4 regions of the Nocardia sp. NPDC060259 genome follow, and region 3 is predicted to be linked to each of the others. Evidence: riboswitches for the same ligand, from Rfam matches in the RefSeq annotation. Region 3 holds a riboswitch; each other region holds the start of a gene.
The links. A riboswitch is a leader RNA that binds a small molecule or an ion and turns the genes downstream of it on or off. The one in region 3 is predicted to bind S-adenosylmethionine.
Positions count from the first base shown of each region.

Region 1 (6,934 bases), on a different contig from region 3:
GCCGACCTGCTGGGCGGCATTGAGCAGAGCACTGGCCACGCCGGAGTCGTCGGCGTCGACCTGATGCAGCGCGACGGCCTGCATGCCGACGAACAACGGCCCCATACCGAGCGCGATCAGCAGCTGGGCGGGCAGCACGCTCAGCGCGTACCCGTCGCCGTAGCCGAGCTGGGCCAGCCACAGCAGACCCACGGTGCCGAGCAGCGCGCCGACCACCATCAGCGGACGCGGGCCGAGCTTGGGCATCAGCGCGCTGGTGACTCCCGCCGAGATCGCGATGCCGACCGGGAACGGCAGGAACGCGACGCCCGCTTTCAGCGGCGAGTAGCCGAGGGTGTTCTGGTAGTAGAAGCTCAGGAACAGGAACATCGCGAACATGGCGATCGGGATGAACAGCGCGGCCAGCAGCGCGCCACCCCGGTTGATCTCCCCCGGAATGCGCAGCGGCAGCAGCGGATTCGCCGAGCGCGCCTCGATGACGACGAAGGCGATCAGCAGCGCGGCGCCCGCCCCGAGCAGGCCGAGGGTGCTCGCGGCCAGCCAGCCGTGTTCGGCGGCGCGGCTGAATCCGTAGACGATCGACACCAGCCCGAGCGTCACGGTGACGGCGCCGGGCAGGTCGTAACCGCCGACCCGCGGCACCGGCACATCGCGCACGATGACCGCCAGCGCGCCGAGCAGCGCGACGATCGCGACCGGCGTGTTCATCAGCAGGGTCCAGCGCCACGACACGTACTCGGTGAGCGCGCCACCGACGATCAACCCGAACGCGACACCGCCCGCCGAGATCCCGGCGAACACCGCGAACGCGCGCGCCCGCTCCTTGACATCGGTGAACGTCACCGACAACAGCGACAGTGCCGATGGCGCGAGCAACGCCGCGAACGCGCCCTGCAAGCCACGCCCGAGGAACAGCTGCAACCCGTCCTGGGCGAGCCCGGCCAGCGCCGACGCGGCGGCGAACCCGACCAGGCCGATCAGGAAGATGCGCCTGCGGCCGAGGTAGTCGGCCATCCTCCCGCCCAGCAGCAGCAGGCCGCCGAAGATCAGGGTGTAGGCGGTGAGCGCCCACTGTTTGTCGCCCTCGCTGATGCCGAGGTCTTTCTGGGCGAACGGGAGCGCGATCGTGACGACGGTGGCGTCGAGGATCACCATCAACTGCGCGGAGGCGAGGACAGCCAGCGCCCACCATCGCATCGAACTCTGTTGTGCCTCAGTTTGTTTCGCGTCTATCTCGATGCCGGTCACCACGGACTCCTAGTCACTCGAAGGCTGGCCTAATCCTGGCACCACGAGACAATTGGCGTCAAGAGCAAAATGTCTGACTGCGCCACTTGACGTGAAAAGACAGACAAATCAGGCCGGACGGTAATCTGGAGGGATGCTGGACTCGACCACTCCGATCGGCGCGGACCGGGCGACCGAACCGGCAGGCCCCACCGCGGCCGACCGCGTGCCGGCGGGCCTGCGTGAACGCAAGAAGCTCCAGACCAAGGCGGCGATCATCGAGGTCGGGCTGCGACTGTGTGAAACACAGGGCTTCGACGCGACGACGGTCGAGCAGATCGCCGCGGGCGCCGATGTCTCCCCGCGCACGGTCAACCGCTACTTCCCGCTCAAGGAAGACATCGTGCTCGCGCCGATCGACGAGTTCGGCAGCACCGTCGCCGTCGCACTCGCCGGGCAACCGCGCACCGGCAACGAACTCAAGGCGCTGTGTGACGCCTACCTGCAGGTCGTCGATACCGAGGCCGAGGCCGACGGCATCCGGTTCCTGCGCCAGTTCCAGCAGATGCAGCGGATCATGCGGACCAGCCAGGCCGTGAACGCGCGCGCCCTCGAATACGCGGAGAAGAAGAACGTCTCGGTCTGCGCGCAACTCGCCGAGCGGATGGCGACCACGCCGGACGACTTCTCGGTCCGGGTGGTGGCCGGCACCTGGCAGATGTTGTGCCACCTCTCGCTCGCCGCCATCGAGGACGAGCTGCTCGGCTCGACGCCGGAAGCCGCCGCCGGGGTGACCAAGGCCGCCATCCTGCGCGCCTACCACGAGCTTCGCCGCGTCTGCGGTGCGCACGCCGACGGCGACACGCCAGGGGTCGGCACACCGTCGGCGGAGTGATCCAGGCGACGAAACCGGGGGAAGTTTCCGCGCTGACACGATGGCCGGTTAACATGACGGCAAGGTCATGAGTACCAGCGCCAAGCCCCGGCTCGCTGGTCGGCAACCCTCCAGCTGCGGTGGGGTGCTCCGGGTGATGACCGGGCTCTCGAAGGTCGAGAGCAAGCGCGCATTGCAGGAGGCCCCCATGTGTTGTTGTCCGTCGATCCGACCCAGCTGACGCGAGACACCGGCAAACAATCCTGGAGCAATTCATGACCGACTCTGCCCTGCCCGAGAACTGGTCCTTCGAGACCAAGCAGATCCACGCGGGCCAGGCCCCCGACGCGAGCACCAACGCGCGGGCACTGCCGATCTACCAGACCACCTCCTACACCTTCCGCGACACCGACCACGCCGCCGCGCTGTTCGGTCTCGCCGAACCGGGCAACATCTACACCCGGATCATGAACCCCACCCAGGACGCGGTCGAGCAGCGCATCGCCGCGCTCGAGGGTGGCGTCGCGGCGCTGCTGCTGGCCTCCGGCCAGGCCGCCGAGACCTACGCGATCCTGAACCTGGCCAGCGCCGGTGACCACATCGTGTCGAGCCCGCACCTCTACGGCGGCACGTACAACCTGTTCCACTACTCGCTGCCCAAGCTCGGCATCGAGGTCTCCTTCGTCGAGGATCCCGACGACCTGGCGCAGTGGCAGGCCGCCATCCGGCCCAACACCAAGGCCTTCTACGGCGAGACCATCGCCAACCCGAGCAGCGCGGTGTTCGACATCCCCGGCATCGCCGAGGTGGCGCACAAGGCCGGTATCCCGCTGATCGTCGACAACACCGTCGCGACCCCGTACCTGATCCAGCCGCTGGCCAACGGCGCCGACATCGTCGTGCACTCGGCCACGAAGTACCTGGGCGGGCACGGCGCCGCGGTCGCGGGCGCGATCGTCGACGGCGGCACCTTCGACTGGACCGTGCGCGACGCCGACGGCAACGCGCGCTTCCCCGGTTTCACCGAGCCCGATCCCAGCTATCACGGCGCGGTGTTCGCCGACCTTGGCGCGCCCGCCTTCGCGCTGAAGGCCCGCGTGCAGCTGCTGCGAGATCTGGGTGCCGCGGTGTCGCCGTTCAACGCGTTCCTCATCGCCCAGGGCATCGAGACGCTGAGCCTGCGGGTCGAACGGCACGTGTCCAACGCCGGGGCCGTGGCGAAGTTCGTCGCCGAGCAGCCGGGCGTCGAGGCCGTGTACTACGCGGGGCTCGAGACCTCGCCCTGGTACGCGCGGGCCAAGCAGCTCGCACCCAAGGGCGCGGGCGCGATCGTCGCGTTCGAGCTGCGCGGCGGTGTCGACGCGGGCAAGAAGTTCGTGGACGCGTTAAGCCTGCACAGCCATGTCGCTAACATCGGTGATGTGCGTTCTCTCGTGATTCACCCGGCATCGACCACGCACTCGCAGTTGACGCCCGAAGAGCAACTGGCCTCCGGCGTCACTCCGGGGCTGGTCCGGCTCGCCGTCGGCATCGAGGGAATCGACGACATCCTGGCCGATCTGCGCGCAGGTTTCGCGGCGGCGACGACGTGACTGTGAGCACCGAATCGCCGATCGCCCGTCCCGCAACCGGTGTGGCCCTGCTGCCACCGCCGGACGGGCGACTCGGCGTGGTCGCCATCGGGGACGTCGCGCTGGAGAACGGCGCCGTGCTCCCCGATGTGCGGCTGGCGGTGCAACGCTGGGGCGAGCTCTCGCCCACGCTCGACAATGTGGTGCTCGTCGAACACGCGCTGACCGGTGACTCGCATGTCATCGCCAGCGCGGACAACGCGCAGCCCGGCTGGTGGGAGGGCATGGTCGGGCCCGGCGCGCCGATCGACACCGACGAATGGTGTGTGATCGCGACCAACGTGCTCGGCGGCTGCAAGGGCAGCACCGGCCCGTCCTCGCTCGCGCCCGACGGCACGCCGTGGGGCTCGCGCTTTCCCGATCTGACCATCCGTGACCAGGTGACCGCGGAGGCGCAGCTGCTCGAGCTGCTCGGGATCGAGCGGCTGGGCGCCGTCGTCGGCGGGTCGATGGGCGGCATGCGAGTGCTGGAGTGGATCGTCGGGCAGCCCGAGCGGGTCGCGGCCGCGCTCGTGCTGGCCGTCGGCGCCCGCGCCACCGCCGATCAGATCGGCACCCAGACCACCCAGATGGCCGTCATCACCGCCGACCCGGATTGGCAGGGCGGGGACTATCACGGCACCGGTCGCGCCCCGATGACCGGCATGGGCCTGGCCCGGCGCATCGCGCACCTGACCTACCGCACCGACGGCGAGCTCGACCACCGCTTCACCAATCGGCCCCAGGGCGACGAGGATCCGTGGACGGGCGGCCGCTACGCGGTGCAGAGCTACCTCGAGCACCAGGCCGAGAAGCTCTGTCAGCGATTCGATCCGGCCACCTATGTACTGCTCAGCGAGGCCATGAACCGGCACGACGTGGGTCGCGGCCGTGGCGGGATCGCCGCCGCGCTGGCCTCGACCCCGGTCCCGTGCGTGGTGGGCGGTGTCGACTCCGATCGGCTCTACCCCCTGCACACCCAGGCCGAGCTGGCCGAGGGGCTGCCCGGCTGCGCCGGTCTCGAGATCGTGCACTCGCGCGACGGGCACGACGGCTTCCTGACCGAGGCCGCCGCGGTGTCGAAGCTGCTCACCGAGACGATGCGCCTGGCCCGCGAGAGCCGCTGACTCAGTCTCTCGCCGTACCTGTCAGCAGGGTGACGATCGAGCGGACGTATTCCTGGAGCCGTTCGCGCGGATACTCCTGCGGCTCGTTGACCGCCAGCCTGCCGAGCATCTCGGCGACGGTGAGGGTCGAGTTCGCGAGCAGGCCCGCGTCCATCCCCGACCAGCGCGGCGACATCGCGATACCCACGCGGACAAGGGATTCCGCGCGGGCCAGGATCTCGGCGCGAGCCGTACGCAAGGCGGCACGGTATTCGTCGGGAGCGCTGGCCGGGGTCGCCAGGATCAGCCGCCAGCGCGTCGGATTCGCGAGAGCGACACCGACGAACGCTTCGACCGTCGCCGAGGCGGCGGCGACGGGATCGGTGTCGAGCAGGTTTTCCGGCAGGGTGTCGGCGATCTGATCCAGCCCGCGTTCGCGCTCGCGTTCCAGCAGGGCCTCGACGAGCTCGGCGCGGGTCTTGAACACGGTGTACAGCACCGGTTTTCCGACGCCGGCCTCCTGGGCGACGGCTTCCATGCTCAGCTCGTGCAGTTCCATCCGGCCGAGCACTGCGAAGGCGGCATCGAGGAGCTGGGCGCGCCGCTCGTGCGGTGGCAGGCGCGGGGCATAGCGGCGCCGCGGCCGTTGCTCCTGAGTCGCGGTCACGCCCGCACCTCCTGTCGTTTCCTGAACGATACCCCGGCGGTGGCGTCTCGGCCTCAATCCTACGCAACCGTTGTATTCACTTCGCACCATTGCTACGGTTGCGTTGTATTCAACTGCGAGGTTCGCCTCGGCACTGCAAAGGAGCACGTGCAATGGCTTTCGATCCGTCCACCCTGCGCCGCGACGACTACGGTTTCTTCGGGCCGGGCTCCCCCAGCTGGAAGGTGTGGGCATCGCCGACCGCGCTGATCGGTTTCCAGCGCGCGGTCACCCTCGAGCACTTCGACCCGTTCCTGACCGCGGCGGTCGCCGATTCACAGGGCATCTACGACAACCCCGCGACCCGCCTCGACCACACGCTCGCCTACTTCGTGCTGGTCGCGCTCGGCGACGGCCGCACCGCCATCCAGGCCGCCGAGCACCTGATGAAGGTGCACGCGCCGATGACGGGCATCGAACCGATCAGCGGCAAGCGCTACAGCGCCAACAACCCGGAATCCCAGCTGTGGATCCACATCACCGGCTGGCATTCGGTGCTCAAGTGCTACGAGATGTACGGGCCGGGACCGCTGAGCCCCGAGGAAGAACAGCGGTACTGGGCCGAGTGCGCGATCGCCGCCGAGCTGCAGACCTGCAAACCCGCCGATGTGCCGCGCACCCGCGACGAGGTGCACGCCTATTTCGAGCGGGTCCGGCCGCAGCTGTGCGTCTCCGAGCGGGCGATCGAAGGCATGCACTACCTGCTGTGGACACCGCCGGGCAAGGGCTGGCATTTCGCGATCGGCAGCAGGCTGCTGTCGCTGGCCACCATCCCGTCCCTGCCGATGTGGATGCGCAAGCTCGGCCGCTTCGCCGTGCCGCGCGTCGTCGACCCGCTCGTCCGGATCCCCGCGAAGGTGATCGCCTGGACCGCCTCCCGCCGCGACAACTGGGTCCTGATCAAGGCCGCCCCGTTCATCGCCCCGATGACCGGCGCGATCTTCGCCGCCCACGCCCACTCCGCACCGCCGCGGACCCTGTCGACGATCACCCCGCAGCAGGCCCGCGAGCTCTACGGCAGCCGGGGCACCCGCAGCCTGTGGGAGCAGCGCGTGCCCGCCGAATCCGCCTGATCGATTCGGCCCAGGGCCGCCGCCGCGCCACGCCGGGCCGCAGCCCGGTCAGGGCGACATGCGCCTGGCCTTCTCGATGCGATTGATATTCGTCTCGACCCATTCCCGCAGCGCCGCGATCGGTTCGCACAGGCTGTGACCGAGATCGGTGAGCGTGTACTCGACCCGAGGCGGCACCGTGGGATACACCGTGCGCGCGACGAATCCGTCGCGCTCGAGCTGACGCAGGGTCTGCGTGAGCATCTTCTGGGAGATGCCGTCGATCCGGCGGCGCAGATCGGTGTAGCGCAGGGTGCCGTCGGCGAGCGCGTCCACGATCAGCACCGTCCACTTGCCCG
Region 1 is NZ_JBHXAY010000002.1:91,065-97,998, forward strand. Features, by position in the region: gene ACFWF2_RS01580 (MFS transporter) at 1-1,248, opposite strand, end outside; gene ACFWF2_RS01585 (TetR family transcriptional regulator) at 1,382-2,122, shown strand; SAM riboswitch class IV at 2,186-2,296, shown strand; gene ACFWF2_RS01590 (bifunctional o-acetylhomoserine/o-acetylserine sulfhydrylase) at 2,377-3,693, shown strand; gene ACFWF2_RS01595 (homoserine O-acetyltransferase) at 3,690-4,838, shown strand; gene ACFWF2_RS01600 (TetR/AcrR family transcriptional regulator) at 4,840-5,484, opposite strand; gene ACFWF2_RS01605 (oxygenase MpaB family protein) at 5,637-6,596, shown strand; gene ACFWF2_RS01610 (winged helix-turn-helix transcriptional regulator) at 6,645-6,934, opposite strand, start outside.
Region 1: linked by a shared signal. The riboswitch ahead of ACFWF2_RS01590 (bifunctional o-acetylhomoserine/o-acetylserine sulfhydrylase) and the one ahead of ACFWF2_RS03960 (AfsA-related hotdog domain-containing protein) in region 3 are both predicted to bind S-adenosylmethionine.

Region 2 (6,934 bases), on a different contig from region 3:
GCTCGAGCTCGCGGGCGCGGCCATCGGTGGCGTCCCGGTGAACCTGGTGACGATGGCGCAGGCTCTGGGCTTTGACCCGCACCCGGCCTTCGGGCTGGCCATGGCGACGGCGATCGGTCTGGAGCGGGAGTATCCGGACCAGGTGCCCATCAGCGCGTATCTCAATCCGCGTGGCCTCGCACTTCGTGACGCAATGGCCAACAGCTGCACCAACACCATCCTCGCCATGGGCGCCAACGGCAGCGCTCGCGAGTACGTCACCAACTCCTCGATCTTCGACAGCCCCGACGCCCGGTCGGTGGTGGAGCAGAACAGTCTGGAGCTCTACGCCGGGGTACCGGAAATACCTATGTTCGAATGGCATTCGCCGACCGACCCGTTGATTCCGGTCGACGCCATCAACAACACCAACCGCCGCTGGTGCGCGGCGGGGGTACGGTTGCAGACGCTGTGGGTGCCCTCGGTCGAGCATTTGTCCGCGGCTGTCGCGGGCGCCCCCGCGGTACTGCAGTGGCTCGACGGACGGGTTCGCGGAGAGCCTGCGCCCGTCGCCTGCTGAGATCTGGGACCATGCTGGTCGAGGCTCCGGGGCCCGTACGCTTCGCTGATGGCGATTATCGAACTGGCTGACCGCAACCTTCGACTCGCGCTGCTCGACGAGACTGACCTGTGTCTGGACGGCGATCGTGAGGTCTATCAGCTCTACCCCGGGTGGTGGCACTTCGGCAGGCATTTCTCGATCACGAACCTGGACGGGATCGCCTACTGTGCGGCACTCGAAGATCTCGATCTCAACTCGATGGTCGAAGCCACCAGTCTCGCCCCGCTTGCGGGGTTGACCAGGCTACAGCGCCTCAGACTGGATTCGGGCATCCAGAATCGTGACGTCGGTGTCATCGCCGCTCTGCCCGCGCTGACCGAGCTGGTGATCTTCAACGGTTTCAAGGCACAGGACAACGAGGAGTGGCGCAGTGTGGTCGGTGCGCTGCGGGCACGCGGCGTGGCGGTGCACGGCTGGTAAGTCCCGGTGGGTGGTTTCGAGTGAGTCGCGCATGGCCGTGTAGTCGGGGGCAGCGAGAGCGGCCACGTCATCTGGCATCGGGACTGGCCGCCCGCCATGCCCCATGACCTCGCCAGGCGACGGCAGCGGAGAGGTCCATGCCGAGAACGTCGAGCGGCGCGGGCGGACTGAGACGATCAGGGGACTTCGGTGATCCCGACGGTCGGGAAGAAGAAGCAGGAGCGGCCCGCGTTGTCGGTGGTGCCGAAGACGGCGGCCAGGACGGTGCCGTGGCCGGTGTCGACGGGGACCGCCCGCACTCCGCCGACGGGGATGGCGGTGAACAGGAAGTCGCGGATGGCGGTTTCGGCGAGGGGGCGCAGTTCGACGGGTACCTCGGGCGGGACCATCGCGCGGACGATGTCGGTGATCGAGCCCATCGAGGCCAGACCACCGCGGCCGGTGCTGATGTTGAGCCAGGCCACCTGCATGCCGGAGGTCTTGGTGGTGGCCGTGTCCGGCGACAGGCCGTAGGGCAGGAAGGTGAACATCGTCTGGCCGGACTTCACGGCGGTGAGGTCGAGGCCGGGGACCTGGACGGTATTCGCCGGCCACGGGCCAGGGACCGCACCCGCGACGGCGGGGATCAGGCCGAGGTCGTCACCGGCGCAGTTCGCGGCGACCGTCGGATACAGGAACGGCTGGACGCCGAGCGCTTCGAGGGTGTCGACGACGGTCTGATACGCGCCGAGCAGGTCGCCCGGAGCCGCCGTCTGCGCCGCCGGCGCATCCCTGGTTACCTCGGGCGCCGCCGCCGCGGTAGGCGCGGCCAGTAGCAGCGCGGCGGCACAGGCCGCCAGCGTGGTCAGTGTGGTGAAACGACGCGGCTCGGTCACGGCGCACTCCTCATGGACGCGAAGACATCCGACGCTACTCCCGTACCGGGCGTAATCCGCGCAGGTGAATGGCACCGAGCCGTCGGCGCGTCGCACAGTGTGCCCGAGTACGCCCCGCGTTCCAAGCTCTGCGCTCACGCTGATCCTTACCGTTGTGAAGGATCCCGCCAGTGCCACATGCTGATTCGGTACCGGCCCCTGCGGCCGGTCACAACCATCCAGAGCGACCGAGAGACCCGGCTCGACGACGTCGCAGCAACCCGCCCGTTCCCCGGGTGTGGGTGCTTCCGCCGGGTTCGATGGAAGGAAGAAAGTGCACCCCGTGATCGGTCCCCGTCATCGTCTCGCCGCTGTCGCCGGCGTTCTCGCCGTCGCCACCTCCGTGGTCGCGTGCGGTAGCGACAGCGCAGGCTCGGGTGGGCAGGCCGGTCCGCCCCAGCCCGGCGGCACGCTGCGCTACGGCCTGTCGCAGGCGCCGTCGTGCTCGGATCCGGCGCAGGCGGGCTCGAACCAGTCCATCTACGTCGCCCGTCAGATCGTCGACTCGCTCACCGATCAGGACCCGAAGACCGGCGCGATCACGCCGTGGCTGGCCACCAGCTGGGAGGTCAGCTCCGACGCGAAGGTGTTCACGTTCACGCTCGCCGACGGCGTCACCTTCAGCGACGGCACGCCGGTCACCGCGGACTCGGTGCGCGACACCTTCGACGCGATCGTGAAACTCGGTGGCGCGAAGGCGCCGCTCGGCACGAGCTACCTCACCAACTACGTCGGCACGACCGCGGTCGACAAGCTCACCGCCCGAGTGGAATTCAGCCAGCCCAACGCGCAGTTCCTGCAGGCCTCCTCCACACCACAGCTCGGAATACTCGCCAAGGCGACCAATGCCAAACCGGCCGAGGCCAGGTGCGCAGGCGACAATATCGGCAGCGGGCCGTTCACCTACGCCGGCTACAAGCAGGACGTCTCGGTGACGCTGGCGAAGCGGGCCGGATACCACTGGGGATCGGCGGTATTCGGGCATCAGGGCGAGGCGTACCTGGACCGGATCGAGTTCACCGTCGTCCCCGAATCCGGGGTGCGCACCGGCAGTCTCGTCTCCGGTCAGCTCGACGCGATCAGTGACGCGCTGCCCCAGGACGCACCGCAGATCGAGGCCGTCGGCGGCCAGGTGCTGTCCACGTCCAACCCCGGCACGCCGTTCGGCCTGCACCCCAACGTGACTCGTGGCCCGCTGCGCGATCCGGCGGTGCGCCAGGCACTGCTGCCGGCGCTGGACCGCAAGCAGCTCGTCGACACCGTGCTCGGCCCGCAGTTCAAGGTCGCGACCTCGACGCTTGCCTCGGCGACACCCGCGTACGCGGATCTCTCGGCACAACTTCCCCACGACCCGGCCAAGGCGAAGTCGATTCTCGACCAGGCAGGCTGGGTTTCCGGCGCCGACGGCATCCGCACGAAGAACGGTGAGCGCCTGAGCTTCTCGGTGACGTTCAGCCAGGTGTTCGCGGGCAACCAGGCGATCCTGGAGCTGGTGCAGCAGCAGCTTCGCCAGGTGGGCGTCGACCTGACACTCGACCTGGTGTCGCTGCCGGAGTGGACCGCCAAGATGAACTCCAAGGACTACGACGCCACCTACGGCAATTCCACCCGCGCCGACGGCGACATCCTGCGCACGTCCTTCTCGATCACCGGTCGCAACCTCAATGCCCGCGGACCGATCCCGGCGCTGGACGAGACCCTGGACAAGCAGCTGGCCGCCAATGATCCGGCCGCACGGGCGACGCTGATCAAGACCGCGCAGCAGCAGATCCTCGACAACGGCCTCTACATCCCCACCGTCGAGCTGTCCCAGGCGATCGGCGCGGCCGCGACCACCCAGGATCTGAAGTTCGAGGCCTCGGCCCGGCTGCAGTTCTTCGACACCTGGCTGAGCGGGCGCTGATCATGAGCCGATACGTGGGTTCCCGGATACTGCAGGCGATCTGGGTGTTGTGGGCGGCGTTCACCATCTCCTTCGTCGTGCTCTACCTGCTGCCTGCGGATCCGGTGTCGATGGCCGCCGACGGCGGTGGGCCCGGCACCGTCGTCGACAAGGTGGCGATCGCGGAACTGCAGGCCCGCTACGGCTTGGACAAGCCGCTGTGGGAGCAGTATGTGACCGCGCTCGGCAATGCGGTCAGCGGTGACCTCGGGCGGTCCATCAGCACCGGTCAGCCCGTGACCGAAGCGCTCGGCGACGCCCTGCCCCCGACTCTCGGATTGGCGCTGCTAGCCCTGGTGTTCGCCGCGATCGGCGGCACCGCACTGGCGTTCGCCGCCACCTACACGCGGCGGCCGTGGCTGCGCAATACGCTCAGTGCCCTACCACCGCTGGCTGTTTCGGTGCCGACGTTCTGGACCGGTCTGATCCTGTTGCAGCTGTTCTCGTTTCGGCTGCACTGGTTTCCGGCCTTCGGCGGGACGGGACTGCGCGGGACCCTGCTGCCCGCGCTCACCCTGGCACTGCCGATCGGTGCGGTGATCGCCCAGGTACTCGCCGCCGGGCTGGAACAGACCTGGCGGCAGCCGTTCACCGAGGTCGCGCTCGCCAAGGGCGCCTCGCGGTGGTGGGTGCAGCGGCGCCACGTCGCCCGGCTGGCCAGCGTGCCCGCGTTCACCATCGCCGGTGTGCTGGTTGGCACCGTGCTGGCCGGGTCGGTGGTGGTGGAATCGGTGTTCGCCCGCGCCGGTGTCGGCAGGCTGACCCAGACCTCCGTGCTCAACCAGGACATCCCCGTCGTGCAGGGCGTGGTGCTGCTGTCGGCGCTGATCTTCGTCGTCGTGAATCTGACGGTCGATCTGCTGTATCCCCTGCTCGATCCACGGATCACCGGTAGCAGGTGGCAGCGCGCGAAGACGAACACCAGGCCCGGTGACAGCACCGAACTCCCGGACACGAAGGCCGATGTCGCCGCGAAGGCGGTGCACGGTGCCTGAGGTCATGCGGCCTCAGGACGCCGCCGGGACCACCATCGATACCGAAGGGAACGACCATGGTTGACCTCCTCGTGCGCCGTGGATCGGTCGCCGAAAGACCCGAAGTGGCAGACGACAGTACTGTCCGGGCCACCGAGATCGCACGGTGGGTTCGGGCCCATCTGGGCCTGCTGGTCGCGGTCGTGGTGCTCGCCGTCGCGATCGGATGGGCGGTAGCGCCGTCGGTCTTCGCCCCCGGCGACCCGCTGACCGGCGTGCCCGCGGAGAAGTTCCAGGCTCCCAGCGCGGCGCACTGGTTCGGCACCGACAATCTCGGCCGCGATCTCTACACGCGGGTGGTGCACGGCGCCGGTCTCTCACTGACCGCGACACTGACAGCGGTCGGCATCGCACTGGTGGTCGGCTCGCTGCTCGGGCTGCTGTCCGGCGCGGCGGGCGGCATCGTCGACACCACGATCATGCGGGTGGTCGACGTCCTGCTGTCGATCCCAGCACTGCTGCTCTCACTGGCACTGGTGACCGCGCTCGGCTTCGGCACCCGCAATGTCGCTCTCGCCGTGGGCATCTCGCTGATCGCGAACTTCGCCAGGGTCATGCGTTCGGAGGTGCTGCGGGTGCGGCACGCGCCGTATGTCGAAGCGGCACACGCGTCGGGGGTGCGCTGGTACACGGTTCTCGCCCGGCACATCCTGCCGAACTCGTTTCAGCCGGTCCTGGCGCTGGCCGCCGTGGAATTCGGGATGGCGGTGCTGGCGGTGTCCTCGCTGAGCTTCCTCGGCTACGGCACCAAACCGCCCACCCCCGAGTGGGGTTCGCTGATCTCGGAGGGCCGCAATTTCCTGGCGTCGGCGTGGTGGCTGACCACCCTGCCGGGTCTGGTCATCGTCGCCGTCGTGCTGTCGGCACAGCGTCTCGGTCGTTTCGCGGGGAAGGCGGAGAAGCGATGAGTGCGAACGAATCGTCGACCGGACCCGGCGGCGAACAGGCCACCGACCACGCGAATGTCTCGCCAAGCCGGTCGAGGTCCGAGTCGTCGGCGACAACGGAGCGATCGGCGGGTGTCCTGCGTGGTCGTGACCAGACAGGGCCGCTGCTACGCGTGGCTGACCTGCACATCGCCTACCGATCGAGCTCAGGGCCGGTCGACGCCCTGCGCGGCGCCTCGATCGAGGTCGAGCGCGGCGAGGTGGTGGCGCTGGTCGGCGAATCCGGCTCGGGGAAGTCCACCTTGGCGCACGCGGTGATCGGCTTGCTCGGTGATTCCGCGCGAATCGTCTCGGGCAGTGTCGAATTCGCCGGCGAGCCGGTCGATCCGACGGACGAGAAGGCGCTGCGTCAACTACGCGGCGCGCGAGTCGGCTTCGTCCCCCAGGATCCGGGCCTGTCGCTGAATCCTGTCCTGCGGGTGGGCGATCAGGTCGCGGAAGCGCTGCTGGTGCATCGCCTGGCGGATCGGCGCGGCGCCCGGTTGCAGGCACTGGACCTGCTCGAAGAGGTCGGGCTGGACCGGCCGGAGATCCGCGCGCGGCAGTATCCGCACGAGCTGTCCGGCGGGCAGCGTCAGCGGGTGCTGATCGCGATCGCGCTGGCCTGCGGGCCGGAGCTGATCATCGCCGACGAGCCGACCAGCGCGCTCGACGCGACGGTCGCACGGCAGGTGCTGGATCGGCTGGCCGAGCGGATCGCGGCACGCGGCACGGCGGTGCTGCTGATCACCCACGATCTGGCCGTGGCCGCCGAGCGGGCCGATCGACTCGTGGTGCTCGCCCAGGGTGAGGTCGTCGAATCCGGGCCGACTGCCCAGGTTCTCTCCCGTCCGGCGCATCCCTACACGCGACGTCTGCTGGCGGCATCGCCCGCACTCGCGCCCACCGGGTTCCGTCCGCCCCGCGCCCGCGCCGAGTCGCCGCTGCTCTCGGTGCACGCCCTGCACAAGCGATTTCACGCCGCCGACGTCACCGCCGTCGACGATGTCGAGTTCACCCTCGATCGTGGGGAGACCCTGGCCCTGGTCGGTGAGTCCGGGTCGGGCAAGTCGACCACCGCGCGCATCGCCTTGCGT
Region 2 is NZ_JBHXAY010000120.1:7,190-14,123, forward strand. Features, by position in the region: gene ACFWF2_RS29255 (lipase family protein) at 1-559, shown strand, start outside; gene ACFWF2_RS29260 (DUF6892 domain-containing protein) at 608-1,021, shown strand; gene ACFWF2_RS29265 (hypothetical protein) at 1,198-1,896, opposite strand; SAM riboswitch class I at 2,108-2,202, shown strand; gene ACFWF2_RS29270 (ABC transporter substrate-binding protein) at 2,219-3,838, shown strand; gene ACFWF2_RS29275 (ABC transporter permease) at 3,841-4,872, shown strand; gene ACFWF2_RS29280 (ABC transporter permease) at 4,929-5,819, shown strand; gene ACFWF2_RS29285 (dipeptide ABC transporter ATP-binding protein) at 5,816-6,934, shown strand, end outside.
Region 2: linked by a shared signal. The riboswitch ahead of ACFWF2_RS29270 (ABC transporter substrate-binding protein) and the one ahead of ACFWF2_RS03960 (AfsA-related hotdog domain-containing protein) in region 3 are both predicted to bind S-adenosylmethionine.

Region 3 (6,934 bases):
AGTTTCCGATCTTCTCGCCGGGCGGCCGCCCGCCGGTCCTTGGGAGTGGACCGATGACACCGAGATGGCGTGCTCGGTGTTCACCGAGGTGCGGGAACGAGGGCGTATCGAGCGGGATGCGCTGGCGGCCACCTTTGCCGATCGGTGCGAGCCGTATCGCGGGTACAGCGGTGGGACCGTTGTCGTGCTGCACCAGATTCGGGATGGGCGGCCGTGGGCTGAGGCTGCCGGGGCCTTGTTCGACGGCCAGGGCTCGTGGGGGAACGGTGCGGCGATGCGGGTGGCGCCGCTCGGGGCGTATTTCGCCGGGGAGTTCGATCGGGCCGCGGCGGAGGCGGCGTCGGCTGCCGAGGTGACACATCGGCATCCGGAGGCGATCGTAGGGGCGATGATTGTCGCGGTGGCTGCTAGCTGGGCGGCCATCAGCCGTGGAAAGGACTGTGCGCCACAGGAACTACTGGACGCGGTGGAGCCGTATCTGATCGACGGGCGGACGGCGAGTGGGGTGCGGCGCGCCAAGAAGCTCCTCGGGCGATCGGTGGCCGAAGCTTCCTATGAACTGGGTAATGGTGCGCAGGTCAGCGCGCAGGACACGGTGCCATTCACGCTGTGGGCGGCGGCGAGCTTCCTCGACGACTATCCCGCCGCGATCACCGCGTGTGTCGAGGCTGGTGGGGATGCGGACACCACCGCGGCGATAGTCGGCGGAATCGTGGCCGCGCGCACGGGAATCGGGACGCCGGGCGGTGTGCCGGAGGAATGGCTGGCAGCGCGGGAAGCGCTGCCGGCCTGGGTGACAGAGCGAGGGTGAGGGCGCCGGGGCCGACGCGTTCGGTCAGGGGCGGGTGTGGAACTCCTCGAAGGTCGGGGTGGGGAGTTTGAGCTGGGCGTGGATGTCGCCGCCGAGGCCGAAGTGGCCGATCGCGCCGCCGTAGTTCTGCTGATAGCTCTGCCAGAGGACGACCACGCTGATGATGCGGTTCGCGCCGGGGGTAGTCGGGTCGGGGAACGGGTTGGGGAGGGTGGCCCGGTAGGTGGCGGTGCCATCGGCGGCCGTGATGAAGACATTGGGGACACCGAGTGGGCCGGGGCGGGTGGGTGCGGCCGGATTCAGGTCGCCCGAGCGCAGGGACATGATCGTGTAGAGCGAATCGGGGATCAATCCACTGAGCTCGAAACGGAATTCGCCGTGCCGTTCGTCGTCGCTGACGGAGACCTCTACCGTGCCACGTGCTTCCAGCCAGCGGCCGAGCGTGACCGGCTCGGTGAGTTTGCGACCGTCCTCGGGGCGCAGATCAGGGATCGGCACCTCGTGGAAGGGATAGCTGGGTCGCACCACCTCCCCTGCGTTCGGGAACTGGTCCGGAGCGAAGACCATCGGGTAGTTGTGCGCGGGCAGTGGCAACGGGAGCGTGTGCAGGACCACGTTCGCGTCGTCCGCTGAAAGCTGCTCGGGCAGTTCACGAATCACCCGGTACGGCAGGTTCTCGCCGAACGCGGGCAGTGGGGTGTCGGCCGCGACGACGGCACGTCCCCATCGACGCGTCACCGTGCCGTCTGGGCCCGCTTCGTTGAGGAAACCGACGACGAGGAAATTGCCATCGGCGTCCACGATTTCACTGGGCGGATACAGCGGGCCCTGCGTGGTCGGCGTCAGGTCGTAGAGTCGTTTCACCATGCGGACACCACCTTTCGATCGTCGGCGATTTCGGTGCCGTTCGCGTCGCCGACCCGGTCACCGAGCCTGCGCCAGGCTGCGGTCGCGGCGGCAAGCAGGTGCGGGTCGTCGCCGCGGTGGAAGGGGTGCGCGACGATCCACAGGAACGGCAGGTCCGTGCTGTGATCGCCGTAACCCCAGGTGTCGTCGGGGCTGATGCCGTGTTCGCGGAGGTAGGCCACCACCGCTTCGCCTTTGGCCTCGCCGATCATCGGGCGGTGCACCTCGCCGGTCAGCACGCCATGTTCGTCGAGCACCGGTTCGGTGGCGATGATGTGATCGGCGCCCACCGCGTCCGCCACCGGGGCGATCGCCGGCGCGAACGACCCGGATAGCAGCACCGTGCGCACACCCGAATCATGATGTGCGCGCAGAGCTTCCAGGGTGTCGAGATAGAACGGCGCACCGTCGGCGGCGAAGGCGCCGAACCAGCGCTTCCCCGATTCCGCGAGCGCGGCGTACTCGACTCCGCGATAGACCCGGTAGTAGTGGCGGTTGATCTCCTCGCGCGGGGTTCCCGCCGCCGCGCGCTCCTTGATCTCGTCGGTGATGCGCGCGTACTCGCCGCCGTCGTCACCGTTCTCGGCGAGCCAGTGCCGCAGGAACGCGAACATGCTCTTGACGGTGATCAGTGTTTCGTCGACATCGAAGAACGCCGCGCCGGCGCCTGCTCGCCGCTCGCTCATGCCGACTCCGCCAGGTGCGCGGTGACAGCCTTGGCCGCCTTGGCCCGCTCGATCTGCGCGATGCGCTCGTTGGGCAGCGCGGTGAACTCGACGCGCGAGTCGGCCACGGTCTTGCCGAATTGGCGCACCTCGGTCTCGATGACGAACTGCAGCTTGCCAGGGTCGTCCACCGAGACCGGTGTGAGCCGGGCGTGCAGGGTCGCGGGCAGCGGGAACAGGAACGAGGTGAACCGCAGGTCCACGTTGTTCCACACGATGTAGAAGTGCTCCTGCGGCCTGCGCACGCCGTACTCGAGTTCGAACGCGGCCAGGAACAGCTGGCGCACCGCCTCGATCACCACGATGCCCTGCACGTGCTCGCCGGTCTGATGGTCGAGCAGCAGTTCGTTGTCGCTGTCGAGGCGCAGATCGGCGCGGAAGAGGTTCTCGGCTTCCCTGGTCAGCCCGGCCAGCAGCACATTGGAGTGCTGGTACTTGTGCACGTGATGGCGGCGGGCGGGCTCGGCGATCTCCCCGACCACCCGCAACCCGGCCCCCGCGGTCTGCGCGACATGGTCGAGGTAGTCGAGATCGTGCCGGGTGATGCCCTGCCCCAAGTGCACCGTCAACTCCCGATCGGCCAGGCGGCCGCTGCGCAACAGGGCGACGAGGCCCGACACGGTGTGCACCCGGTCGTCCGCGGAGATACCGAGAAACCGGTCGGCCACCACGACGAACGTGGTCGCCACCGTTTCCGGGGCACGGGTGGTGGAGTCGAGTTGGACAACAGACATGGATGAACCCTTCAGAAGGACGCTTATGGCGGGTGGGAACTCCCCCGCCATCCGGTCGTCACCCGGAGCACCCCGCCGCCGATGGAGGGTTGCCGCCCAGCAAGCCGGGGCTCGAAGCTGGAACTCGTGACCGTCGAACGAAAATTATTCGGCCGCAAACCTTTTGAACAGTGTTGCGACCACGCTGCGAAAAATCCGACCACAGGCGGAAGATCCCCTGGTCGACGATGCCTATGCTGTGCGTGACAGTCCGTCACACCCATCCCGGAGGCACCGTTGCCGAACAATCTCGAAGCCAGCATCGACATCGCCGCAGCGCCGGAGAAGGTGTGGTCGATCCTGGCCGACCTGCGCCGCATGCCCGAGCTCAGCCCGACCACGCTGAAGATGATCGCCGTCGGTGGGGTCCGCGACGGCGCCTACACCGTCAATCTGAACAAGGTCGGCTGGAAGGTGTACCCGACCACCTCGCGCATCGTGAGCTACGAGCCCAACAAGTCCATCGCGTTCCGGATGAACGAGAACCGCACGGTGTGGCGCTACGAGCTCGAACCGACCGCTACCGGCACCCGCGTTGTCGAGACCCGCACCGTCGACCCCGTCAAGGGCGTGCCCGCGTGGCTGCGCGGGACGATCAAGGTCGCCCTCGGCGGCGAGGAGAAGTTCGAGGCCGACCTGGTCGCGGGCATGCACGAAACCCTCAGCAAGGTCAAGGCTGTCGCGGAGCGCTGACCCGCACACACCTCGAGAGCCCGCCGGATCTTCCGGCGGGCTCTCGTCGTTTCGGGGTCACGGCAGGTCTTGCCTGATCTCCTCCAGAGCCTCCGCCGTGCGCGTGAGCAGAGCCGTCACCGTCGCGAGCTCCTCGGCGGTGAACCGGGCCGCGAGGTCACGCTCCACCGCGACCGCGTTCACGTCCCCCGCGGCGGTCACCTCCCGGCCTGCCTCGGTCAGCCGGGTCTCCAGCACGTTCTTGTGCCACTCGTGCGGCGTGCGCTCGACCAGGCCACGGTCCTGGAGGTTGGTCAGGACGGTGTTCATGGTCGGCGGCGTCACCCCCGCCAGTCTGGCCAGCGCCGCGGCGGAGATGCCGGGGTTCTCCGCGAGGTGCAGCAGGGCGCTGTACTGCGGGACCGTCAGCCCGGCCGGCTTCAGCGCGGCGGTCTTCGCCGCGATCAGGGCCTGCTCGGCGCGCTTGATATACGTGCCGAGCCTCTCGGCGGCGGGCATGGACGTCATGCGTGCATGGTATCCGCCCGTCATCACGTAATGCCCTTGACGATCATTAGAACTCTAATCTACATTTCTGCCCATCGTTTGATGTCTGGCATTACATCACTGAGAGGCTTCATCATGATCAGGTCCAGCGCCACCATCGCCATGGCCGTCGCCTGTCTGTCCGCGACGGCGTGCGGAACCGACGCCACGCCCACGTTTCGCACCGCCTTCGAGCTGCCCGGCAACGCTGTGTACCCCGAGGGCATCGCGCTTGACGCCCGCTCCGGTGACAGCTACGTCGGCTCGTTCGCCGACGGCACGGTCTATCGGGCGGCCGCGGGAGCCGAGCGCGCGGAAGTGTTCCTGCCCGCCGGCGCGGACGGCCGTAAGACCACCAACGGCGTGCGGGTCGACCGGGACGGCAGGCTGTGGGTGATCGATTCGGGTGTGGGAGTCGCGGTGTACGACATCGGCTCCCGCGCGCTGCTGGCCCGGTTCGAGGTGGCGGGCGCCGCTCCGCGTTTCGTCAACGATCTCGACTTCGGGGCCGACGGGAGCGCCTATCTGACCGACAGTGTCCGCAATGTCGTCTATCGGGTCACCCCGGACCAAGTGGCCACGGGCCGTGGCGAATTGGGGGTCGCTTACGACCTGGGTCCGGTGCTCGGACCGCGCGACGCGAAGACCTTCGAACTGAACGGCATCGTCGCCGATCCGGCAGGGACGTATCTGCTCGTCGTCGCGATGTCGGCGGGCGAGCTGTACCGGATCGACCTGACCGGCGCCGAGCCGATCCGCAAGGTCGCGCTGACCGGCGGCGACGTGCGCCACGGCGACGGCATGGAACTGCGCGACAACACCCTGTGGGTGGTCCACAACACCGAGAACACCATCAGCCGCTGGACCGTCAGCGACCGCGGCGACGCGGCGACGCGTGATCGCGAATTCCATGATCCCGCACTGAATATCCCCACGACGATGGTGCACTCGGGCGATCGGGCGCTGATCGTGTCGTCACAGTTCGACAAGGGCGGGCCGATGGGCGATGCGGGCGCGCCGGGAACGTTCGTGGTGTCGGCCGTCGACGGGTTCTGAGTCAGGCCTCGCCGACGAATTCCCTGAGGACGGCGACGAATTCGTCCGGCTGCTCGACCTGCGGCGAGTGGCCTGCGTGCTCGACGAGGTGGGTGCGCGCGCCCGCCGCGGCGTATCTGTCCAGGGTGGCCGCGCTGTCGTAGAGGAGGTCGTGTCTGCCGTGGACGGCCAGGACCGGCAGGTCGAGTGCGGCCACCCGCTCGTCGAGCGGGCGCGCGGCGAAGTCGTCGGCCCGTGCACCGACGGCGTAGGCGAGGCCGGCGGGGACGGCGGCGCGGAAATCGCGGACCATCGCGTCGGCAAGGCCGGGCGCGGAGTCGTAGCGGAAGCGAGGCGCGAACACGGTCCGGTTGGCCAGGCGGATCACCAGGCTTGGTGTCCAGCGCTGCGCCAGCCGCACCGTCCACGGGCGGACCACCCATTTGGCGGCGGTCGGGATGCTGGCGGCGTGGTAGTCCGGCGCCTGGCCGATCACCACCACGCGGGCCACCCGCGGCGACACCGCAGCCAGCTCGAGGGCGATCTCGGCGCCGAACGAATGTCCGACCACCGTGACCTGCGACAGGTCGAGCTCGCCGAGCAGTGCGAGGATCGGGGCGGTCCGGGCCGCGGCCGTGAAATCACCGGATTCCGCGCCTTGATCGCGGACATCCACCCTGATCACCCGGTAGTCGCCGGCCAGCCGTTCGGCGACCGCCGCGAACCAGTCGACCGAGCCGGGGATGCCGTGCACGAACACGATCACCGGGCCGGTGCGCGAGCCTTCGTCCAGAAACAGCACCTGTCCAGACTATCGAGTACGCACCAACGACCATACGGTAGCGTATGGGGATGCCGCAGGAGGAGAACGTGAGGTCGGCCGCGCGCAGGTTGACCGCCGACGACTGGGCGCAGGCCGCGTTGGACGCCCTCGGCGAAGGCGGGCTGGCCGCGGTGGCGGTCGAACCGCTGGCCAAACGACTCGGTGCGACCAAGGGCAGCTTCTACTGGCATTTCAAGGATCGCGCCGCACTGGTCGAGGCCGTGCTCGCGCGGTGGGAGCAGCGCGGCACGCAGGACGTCATCGACGAGCTCGATCAATTGCCAGGGCCCGCACAACGATTGCGGCAACTCTTCACCCACGTCATCGAGTACGCCGCGCACGGCAGGGAGGATCTCGCGCTGCTCGCCTCGGTGGATCAGCCCGCCGTCGCCGCCGCGATGAGCCGGGTCGCCGAACGCCGGATCGACTATGTCGCCGCGCAATTGCGGCTGCTCGGGGTGCCCGATCCGCAGGCCTACACCCGCGCGAGCGTGGCCGTCAGCATCTATCACGGGTTCAATCAGCTGGCCAGGATCGCGCCGCAGACCCTGCCCGCCACCGACGAACTGGTGGACGCGGTGGTCTCCCGGCTGCTCGATCCGCAACGCTGAACAGTCGCATGTCCAGCTGGGTTTACCGCATT
Region 3 is NZ_JBHXAY010000005.1:68,700-75,633, reverse strand. Features, by position in the region: gene ACFWF2_RS03975 (ADP-ribosylglycohydrolase family protein) at 1-811, shown strand, start outside; gene ACFWF2_RS03970 (hypothetical protein) at 836-1,678, opposite strand; gene ACFWF2_RS03965 (HAD family hydrolase) at 1,672-2,403, opposite strand; gene ACFWF2_RS03960 (AfsA-related hotdog domain-containing protein) at 2,400-3,176, opposite strand; SAM riboswitch class IV at 3,191-3,308, opposite strand; gene ACFWF2_RS03955 (SRPBCC family protein) at 3,453-3,908, shown strand; gene ACFWF2_RS03950 (MarR family winged helix-turn-helix transcriptional regulator) at 3,966-4,415, opposite strand; gene ACFWF2_RS03945 (SMP-30/gluconolactonase/LRE family protein) at 4,530-5,489, shown strand; gene ACFWF2_RS03940 (alpha/beta fold hydrolase) at 5,491-6,270, opposite strand; gene ACFWF2_RS03935 (TetR/AcrR family transcriptional regulator) at 6,321-6,902, shown strand.

Region 4 (6,934 bases), on a different contig from region 3:
TGGGCGGGCACGATCACGATCGAGGTGTCGGACGGGCTGGTGTGTTCCGCGCAGCGGGTCACCTGCCCGACGTGCGCCGACACCGACTCGGCGTAGAACAAGTAGTAGGCCGTCGCACCGAAATGTGTTGCGGCGTCGAGTAGATCGGCCCGCTGCGCGGCGGGTAGCGCTGCCGCTTTGATCGGCTGACCGCGCCTGGCCCGCTTGGCCTGGACGAGCAGCCGTACCTCGCGCGCGCCCGAGGGATCCTGCACGCAGTAGATGAAGTCGGCGCCTACGCCGCGTCTACCGCGTGCCCGGTTGCCGCCCTCCTCGGGCCGGGTGAGCAGCCGGACCCCACGCCTGGCGCGGGATCGGTCGCCGCCCTCCTCGGACCGGGTCAGCAGCCGCGAGCCCGCCGGTGCGCGCGTCGCGGAACCCCACGTCGAACAGCGCTGGGGTGGAACGCAATCGGGGCAGGCCGCGTCGATGCGGTAATCGACGCCGGTCAGGTGCCCGAGCAGGATCTCGGTGAACGTCTCCTCCTGCCAGGGGAACTTCCGTGCGCCGAGGTGTTGCAGCCGGTACACGCTCTGGCAGCTCAGCCGTCGTGCCGCGATCGGGTCGACGAAGATCTCGGCAGGGAACTCAGACATCGAGCGGAATGTCCACGGTCGGGCGCAAGGCCTCCAGCTGGGTGACGTACGCGCTGAGCACCCGCTCGTATAGATCGTCGACCTTGGCGTGGCGCACCGTGATCACCATCGAGTACCGGATCGGCCGCGCCGCAGTGGCGGCATGGCTCGACCCGCGCGCGGTGTGGTGGATGTCGAACACCGGATTGCGCAGGCTGTTGACCCGTTTGCTGCGCTCGGCGTGCAGCACCGTGTCCCACTTGTGCGCGGTGCGGCGAAGGACGGACTCGGAGTCGAGGTCGGTGGCGCGGAAGAACGGGGCCGAATCCGGATGGATCCTGGTCGGTTCGGCGAACTTCTCGTCGTGCGGACGGAAGGTGACGTCGAGGCCGCTGCGGGTGTAGCTGCCAGGGTCGGCGGGGTCGACCGGTGTCGCGTAGACCAGCGTCGCCCTGATCCGCACCATGCCCGCAGGCAGTGCGGCGGGCAGCGGGATCTGGGCGCGCAGGTACTTCGCCGGGGTCAGTTCGCCCTGGTACAGGACCCGCGCCTCGCCGTCGCCGCACAGCACCAGCTGGGCCAGGGTCGCGGCGATGCGGCCGTGTCCGGAATCGGAATCCGGTGAGCTGCTTCGCCGTTCGGCGGTGTGCACGAGCAGGGCCTTCAGGTCGAGCGCGCCCAGCTTCGGGCCGAACAGGGTGCGCGCGCCCAACGCGGCGCGCAGGGCCATCGGCGCGGCGAAGCTGGTCCCGGAATCGGGGATCGCCGTGCCGTCCGGGCCGACGACATGGAACGGTTCGTCGTCGCTGCCGCCGAACGCGAGCAGATCGGGTTTCACCGTGCCGGGCGCACGACCGGGCCCGATCGCCGAATACGGCGCCCGATTCCACAGCGCGCCACTGCGATCCGACGATCCGATCGCCAGCGCGTTGACGCTGTCGGCCGGAACCTGCACGCGCGCATTGCCACTGGGCCGATCAGCCTCCCCGTTGTTGCCGACGGCGATGGTGGCCAGGGTGGTGCCGTCGCTGAGGTAGTCGTCCCAGAACGCGGTCCACGCGTGCACTTCGTCATCCTCGATCGGCAGTTCGGGGCCGATGCTGACATTGACGAACTCGTATTTGCGCTGGCGCAGGACGCTGTCGATGCGGTCGATGGCCGCGTACAGCTCGCACTGGTCGTCGTCGGTGTCCTCGTCGAGCACCTGGTAGTGGTCGATGTAGCCGTAGGGCACCGGCACCGGATGCGCGGGGTCGACGCTGCCGAACAGCAGTGCCGAGGTGACCCGGTGGCCGTGGTCGAGGTAATTGCGATGCGACGCCGCGCTGTCGGCGAAAGTGTGCGCGTCGACCCAGCGGGTCAGTGGGGTGCGCGCGGGCAACCCGCCGTCGAACACGGCGATGGTGAGCTCGCGGTCGGTCGGCTCGGCGGTCGGCAGGTCAGGGCGGAAGCGCGAAAGTGTTGCGGTGGAGCGGGTATCGCGGCCGAGCTGGGTCCGCATTCGTGGCATGCGGCGGATCACCCTGGTGAACGAATAGCCTGCCAGCGCGGCGACGGCCGCGTGGGTGCCGGTGACCGGGACGAAGGCGAGACCGCCGTTGTCGAGTCTGCGGTCGATCGCGACGTCGAGATCCAGATCGCGGGAGTAGTCGAGCAGGCCCTGCAGGGCGATGTCACGGCCGGAGTGCAGGACCAGCTCGGCCACGGTCTCCGAATCCGGCTGGGCGGCAGTCAGTCTCAGCCGATCGGCGGAGGAGTTGAGGCGGAACTCGGCCAAGCTGACGATGCCGTGTTCGGCGGCGCGCAACGGAGTCTCGGCGCAGATGCGAGTGGCGAGCAGCCGCAGGTTGGCGCGGGTCGTCGCGAGAAACAGCAGCGTGCTGGCTCGCGGCGCATGGCCGTCCGGTACGACCGTCACCGGCCTGCTGCCCAGCGGGTCGAACTCCATCGACGCGAGAAGCCTGGTGGGATAACCGCTTGTGGACACATACTGCGGATGCAGAGTGACCGCGGTGACGGTCTCGTCGTCCGGGCAGGCGACCCTGGGCAGCGCCACCGCGCTCTCGCTCGCCGCGCGCACCATCGGCGCGAGCCGGACCCGCGCCTGCGCGACCGTATACGGCGGCTGCGGCGAATCACCGCCTCTGCCGGGGGCGATCGGCGCGGTCAGCCGCTCACCGAAGCCGATCAGAAATCGCGGTCCGGCCACCCGAAATCCCCCCAGCGAGCACGTTATTGCCGTCGGTGCGTGAAGCCACGGAGGGTATCGCGCGACACCCCCGTCAGCGCGCTGATCTGGCGCTGAGACAAGCCTGACATGCCGACCAGGGTCTGTGCCAGCTGTAACCGATCGGTCCGCGAAAGTTCAGCTACCAGACGCGCGGAATGCTCGGCCATCAAGTCCGGCAGCGGCTGGTCATCGAGCACGCAACGACGCCGCAACCGCAGCATCGTGCGCTCGATATCGTTGAACGACAAGCCTTTCGACGCGATGGCGACGGCGTCGACGGCGGCATCGGGTAGCGGTTGGCCTGCGAAGCGGCGGATCGCCTCACCGCGCTGCGTCGTCTCCGGCAGCTCGAAGCCGACGGTGACGTCGAAGCGCCGCCACACGGCCGGGTCGAGGAGCTCGGCGTGGTTGGTCGCGCCGATCACCAGACCGGCGCCCGACGGCCAGTCGTCGATCTGCTGCAGCAGCACCGTGACCAGGCGTTTCAGCTCGCCCACATCGCGGTCGTCGTCGCGGCGCTTGGCGATCGCGTCGAGTTCGTCGAGCAGCAGCACGCAGGGTCGTTGCTTGGCGTAGTCGATGGCGTGGCGCAGGTTGGTGCCGGTCTTGCCGAGCAGGCTGCTCATGATCGTGGCCAGGTCGAGCACCACCAGCGGCAACTCCAGCTGATGGGCGAGCCAGGCCGCGGCCATGGTCTTTCCGACGCCGGGCGGACCGACGAAGAGCAGGCTGCGCGCCGGGGTGAGGTCGGCGGCGGCGAGACGGTCGGCCTGCTTGCGTTCGTCGACGATCTGGGTGAGCACCCGGTAGGTCTCGGCGGGCAGGATCGGCACCTCCGCGGTGGCGCCGGGCGGCACGACCCGCAGCAGCGGCAGGCGGCTGTCGCCGTCGACGGGGATCGGCGTATCGAGTTCGGCGCGTAGCGGATTGGCCCGCGTCGGGTTCTGTCTGAGCAGTCCGATCAGGGCCTCGGCGAGCTCGGGGCAGTCGGTGCGATGCCGGCGCGCGGCGCGGCGGACGAACATGGTGACGTCCTGTTCGCGGCCTGCCATCGCCAACCGAGCAAGGTGGACGAATTCGTCTGCTAGATCGGCGTTCACGTCCGCCGGTGTGGAGCTCAGGGCGTGTGACATGGTGTTCTTCCGATCGAAGGCATGGACTGATTTCGGTTCACTCGATCGTACGGCGTCCATCGCGGGCAAAGTTCACCCCTTGTGTACCGGTTTGACATCAGAACCCACCCGCAGCGCCACGTTGATCTGCCGAGTCGTCGGCGTAGCCGTCGCCTTCGTCGGATGCTAGTTGCGTGGCGACCCGGCGTCGGCGATTCCTGTCGGTTCGGGCGTGCCGATGGTGGTGGTTGACAGCTCCCTGGATCGTCTGTCACTCTCGTCAACAGGTCACGAGTACCAGCGACAAGCCCCGGCTAGCTGGTCGGCAACCCTCCTCCGCGGTGGGGTGCTCCGGGTGACGACCAGGCCGCCGTCCGCAGTGGGCGCGGCAAGCGCGGACTCGCAGCACCCTTTTCGGGAACGAGTCCCTGAGCCGACGGGATTTCGTCATGACCGCAGTAATCGACCCCACCTGTGCCCTGGCCGCCGTGTCCGGCGCCGACCTGCAGGTTCCGCTCGTGCAGGGCGGCACAAGCACCTACGCCAACTTCGACTACGCGGCGAGCGCGCCCGCGTTGCGGCAGGTCACCGACCGGATCTCGCAGCTGCTGCCGTACTACGCCAGCGTGCACCGCGGCGCGGGCTACGCCTCGCGGATCTCCACCGAGTGCTACGAGGCCTCGCGTGGCGCCGTCGCCCGGTTCGTCGACGCGTGTGACGACCAGGTCGTCGTGTTCACCCGCAACACCACCGATTCGCTGAACCTGCTGGCAGGCTGCGTGCCCGGCGAGACCGTCGTGCTCGATATCGAGCATCACGCGAACTTCCTGCCGTGGACCGCGCACGGTCGTCGGGTCGTGCGGGCGGCCGACACCGTCGAGGAGACGATCCGGCGGGTCGTCGCCGAATTGTGCAGCAAGCCCGCCGCATTGCTCGCGGTGACCGGGGCGTCCAATGTCACCGGTGAGGTGCTGCCGCTGGAGCGGCTGGCCACCATCGCCCACTTGTGCGGCGCGCGGATTCTCGTCGACGCGGCGCAGTTGGCCCCGCATCGCCGGATTTCGCTGCGTGAGAACGGGATCGACTATCTCGCCTTCTCCGGGCACAAGCTGTACGCGCCGTTCGGCGCCGGTGTGCTGGTCGGCAGGCGGGACTGGCTCGACGCGGGCGAGCCGTACCTGGCCGGTGGTGGCGCGGTGCGCGAAGTCGGTGTGGAACAGGTCGAGTGGGCCGCGGCGCCGCAGCGGCACGAGGCGGGCTCGCCGAATGTGCTCGGCGCGGCCGCGATCGCCGCCGCCTGTGACGCGCTGGCCGCCATCGATCCCACCGAACTCGTTGCCAACGAACGCTTCCTGGCCGACCGTCTGCGCGACGGTTTGGCCGCGATTCCCGGCGTGGACATCGTCCGCATCTGGTCCGACAGCCCCGACTGCGTCGGCATCGTCGCCTTCACCGTCGCCGGCTACGCCCCCGGCCAGGTCGCCGCCTACCTCTCCGCCGAACACGCCATCGGCATCCGTGACGGCCGCTTCTGCGCCCACCCCCTCCTCACCCGCCTCGGCCTCGACGCCGCCCTCCGCGCCAGCATCGGCCTCGGCACCACCACCACCGACGTAGACCGCCTGATCACGGCCATCGCCACCCTCACCGAATCCGGCCCAACCTGGACCTACACCACCACCGAAGGCCTCTGGAACCCCACCCCCGAAACCCGCCCCCTCACCGCCGCTTCCCCCGCAGGCGCCGCCCCCTGCCTCATCGGCTGAGTTCTCGCCGTCGCCCGCCGCCCCACCCGATCAGGTGTCGAGGGCGGTGGGGCGGTGGTATTTGCCGTTGTAGTAGAGGAGGGGGGCGGCGGTGGGGGATTCGTGGGTTTGGTCGTGGACTCGGGTGACCAGGCCGACCGCGAGGGTGTGGTCGCCGATGTCGATGAGTTGGTGGAGGGTGGTGCGGAGCCAGAGGGGGGTGCCGTGCAGGACCGGTTCGCCGGTGTCGAGGGTGGTCCACAGGGAGCGGTCGGTGAAGCGGTCGGCGGCGGTGCGGGAGAAGCGGTGGGCGAGGTGGTGCTGGTGTTCGCCGAGGAAGTGGATGACGACCGAGTCGGCGGCGCGCAGTGCGTCGATGCTCGACGAGGTGTGGGCGATGTTGAACGACACCAGGGGTGGTTCCAGGGAGAGCGAGGCGAACGACGTCGCCGTGAAGCCCACCGGGCCGGTCTCGGCGCCGATGGTCACCACGGTGACTCCGGCCGGATAGTGCCGCATCGATTCCCGGTACTGCTCGGCGGTGATCCCGCTCAGATCATCGGGGACCACCAGCTCGGCCGGGGTTCGTCGCACTTCACTCACCGCCCCAAACTACGCCCGCGCCGGAACCTCGCACAGGGGCCCTTCTGCCCGGTTGACGCACATCGCGCGCGGCCGACCTCAGTCGATCTCGATCGGCAGGCCGGCGGTGATGCGGACGAGTTCGCGGAAGTTGGTGCGGAACACCGTGTTCGGGTGGCCGCCTGCAGCCCAGACCTCGGGGTGGGCGGCGAGGGCGGTGTCGACCCAGGTGGGGAGGTTCGTCGGGTGGCCGACGGGGGCGGTGCCGTCGATGTGCTGGCCGGTGATGCGCTCCACCAGGGCGGTGGGGGCGGGGATCAGGGTGCCTTCCAGGCGTTTGCCGGTGCGGCTCAGATCGACCTGGTGATGGCAGGCGACCAGGATCAGGACCGGGTCGTTGTCGAGGAGGAAGACCTGGGAAGTGATGATCGCGGTGGGGTGGGCGCCCATGGCCCGAGCGGCATCGGCCGCGGTGGGGGCTGGCGTCTCGGGGGAAACGATGACGCCGTGATGCCCGCGGGCGATGAGGGTATCGGCGACGCGGCATGCGACCGCCGGAAGAGACGACCTGCGCATGAGATCCAGAGTAGGTCGATTGCGGGAAATATACTGTGCAACTGGAGCACTGGCGTGCTCGAGTTCGCGGCCCCT
Region 4 is NZ_JBHXAY010000041.1:47,523-54,456, forward strand. Features, by position in the region: gene ACFWF2_RS17265 (hypothetical protein) at 1-635, opposite strand, end outside; gene ACFWF2_RS17270 (S8 family peptidase) at 628-2,823, opposite strand; gene ACFWF2_RS17275 (AAA family ATPase) at 2,847-3,977, opposite strand; SAM riboswitch class IV at 4,243-4,357, shown strand; gene ACFWF2_RS17280 (aminotransferase class V-fold PLP-dependent enzyme) at 4,406-5,722, shown strand; gene ACFWF2_RS17285 (flavin reductase family protein) at 5,753-6,220, opposite strand; gene ACFWF2_RS17290 (YbaK/EbsC family protein) at 6,383-6,859, opposite strand.
Region 4: linked by a shared signal. The riboswitch ahead of ACFWF2_RS17280 (aminotransferase class V-fold PLP-dependent enzyme) and the one ahead of ACFWF2_RS03960 (AfsA-related hotdog domain-containing protein) in region 3 are both predicted to bind S-adenosylmethionine.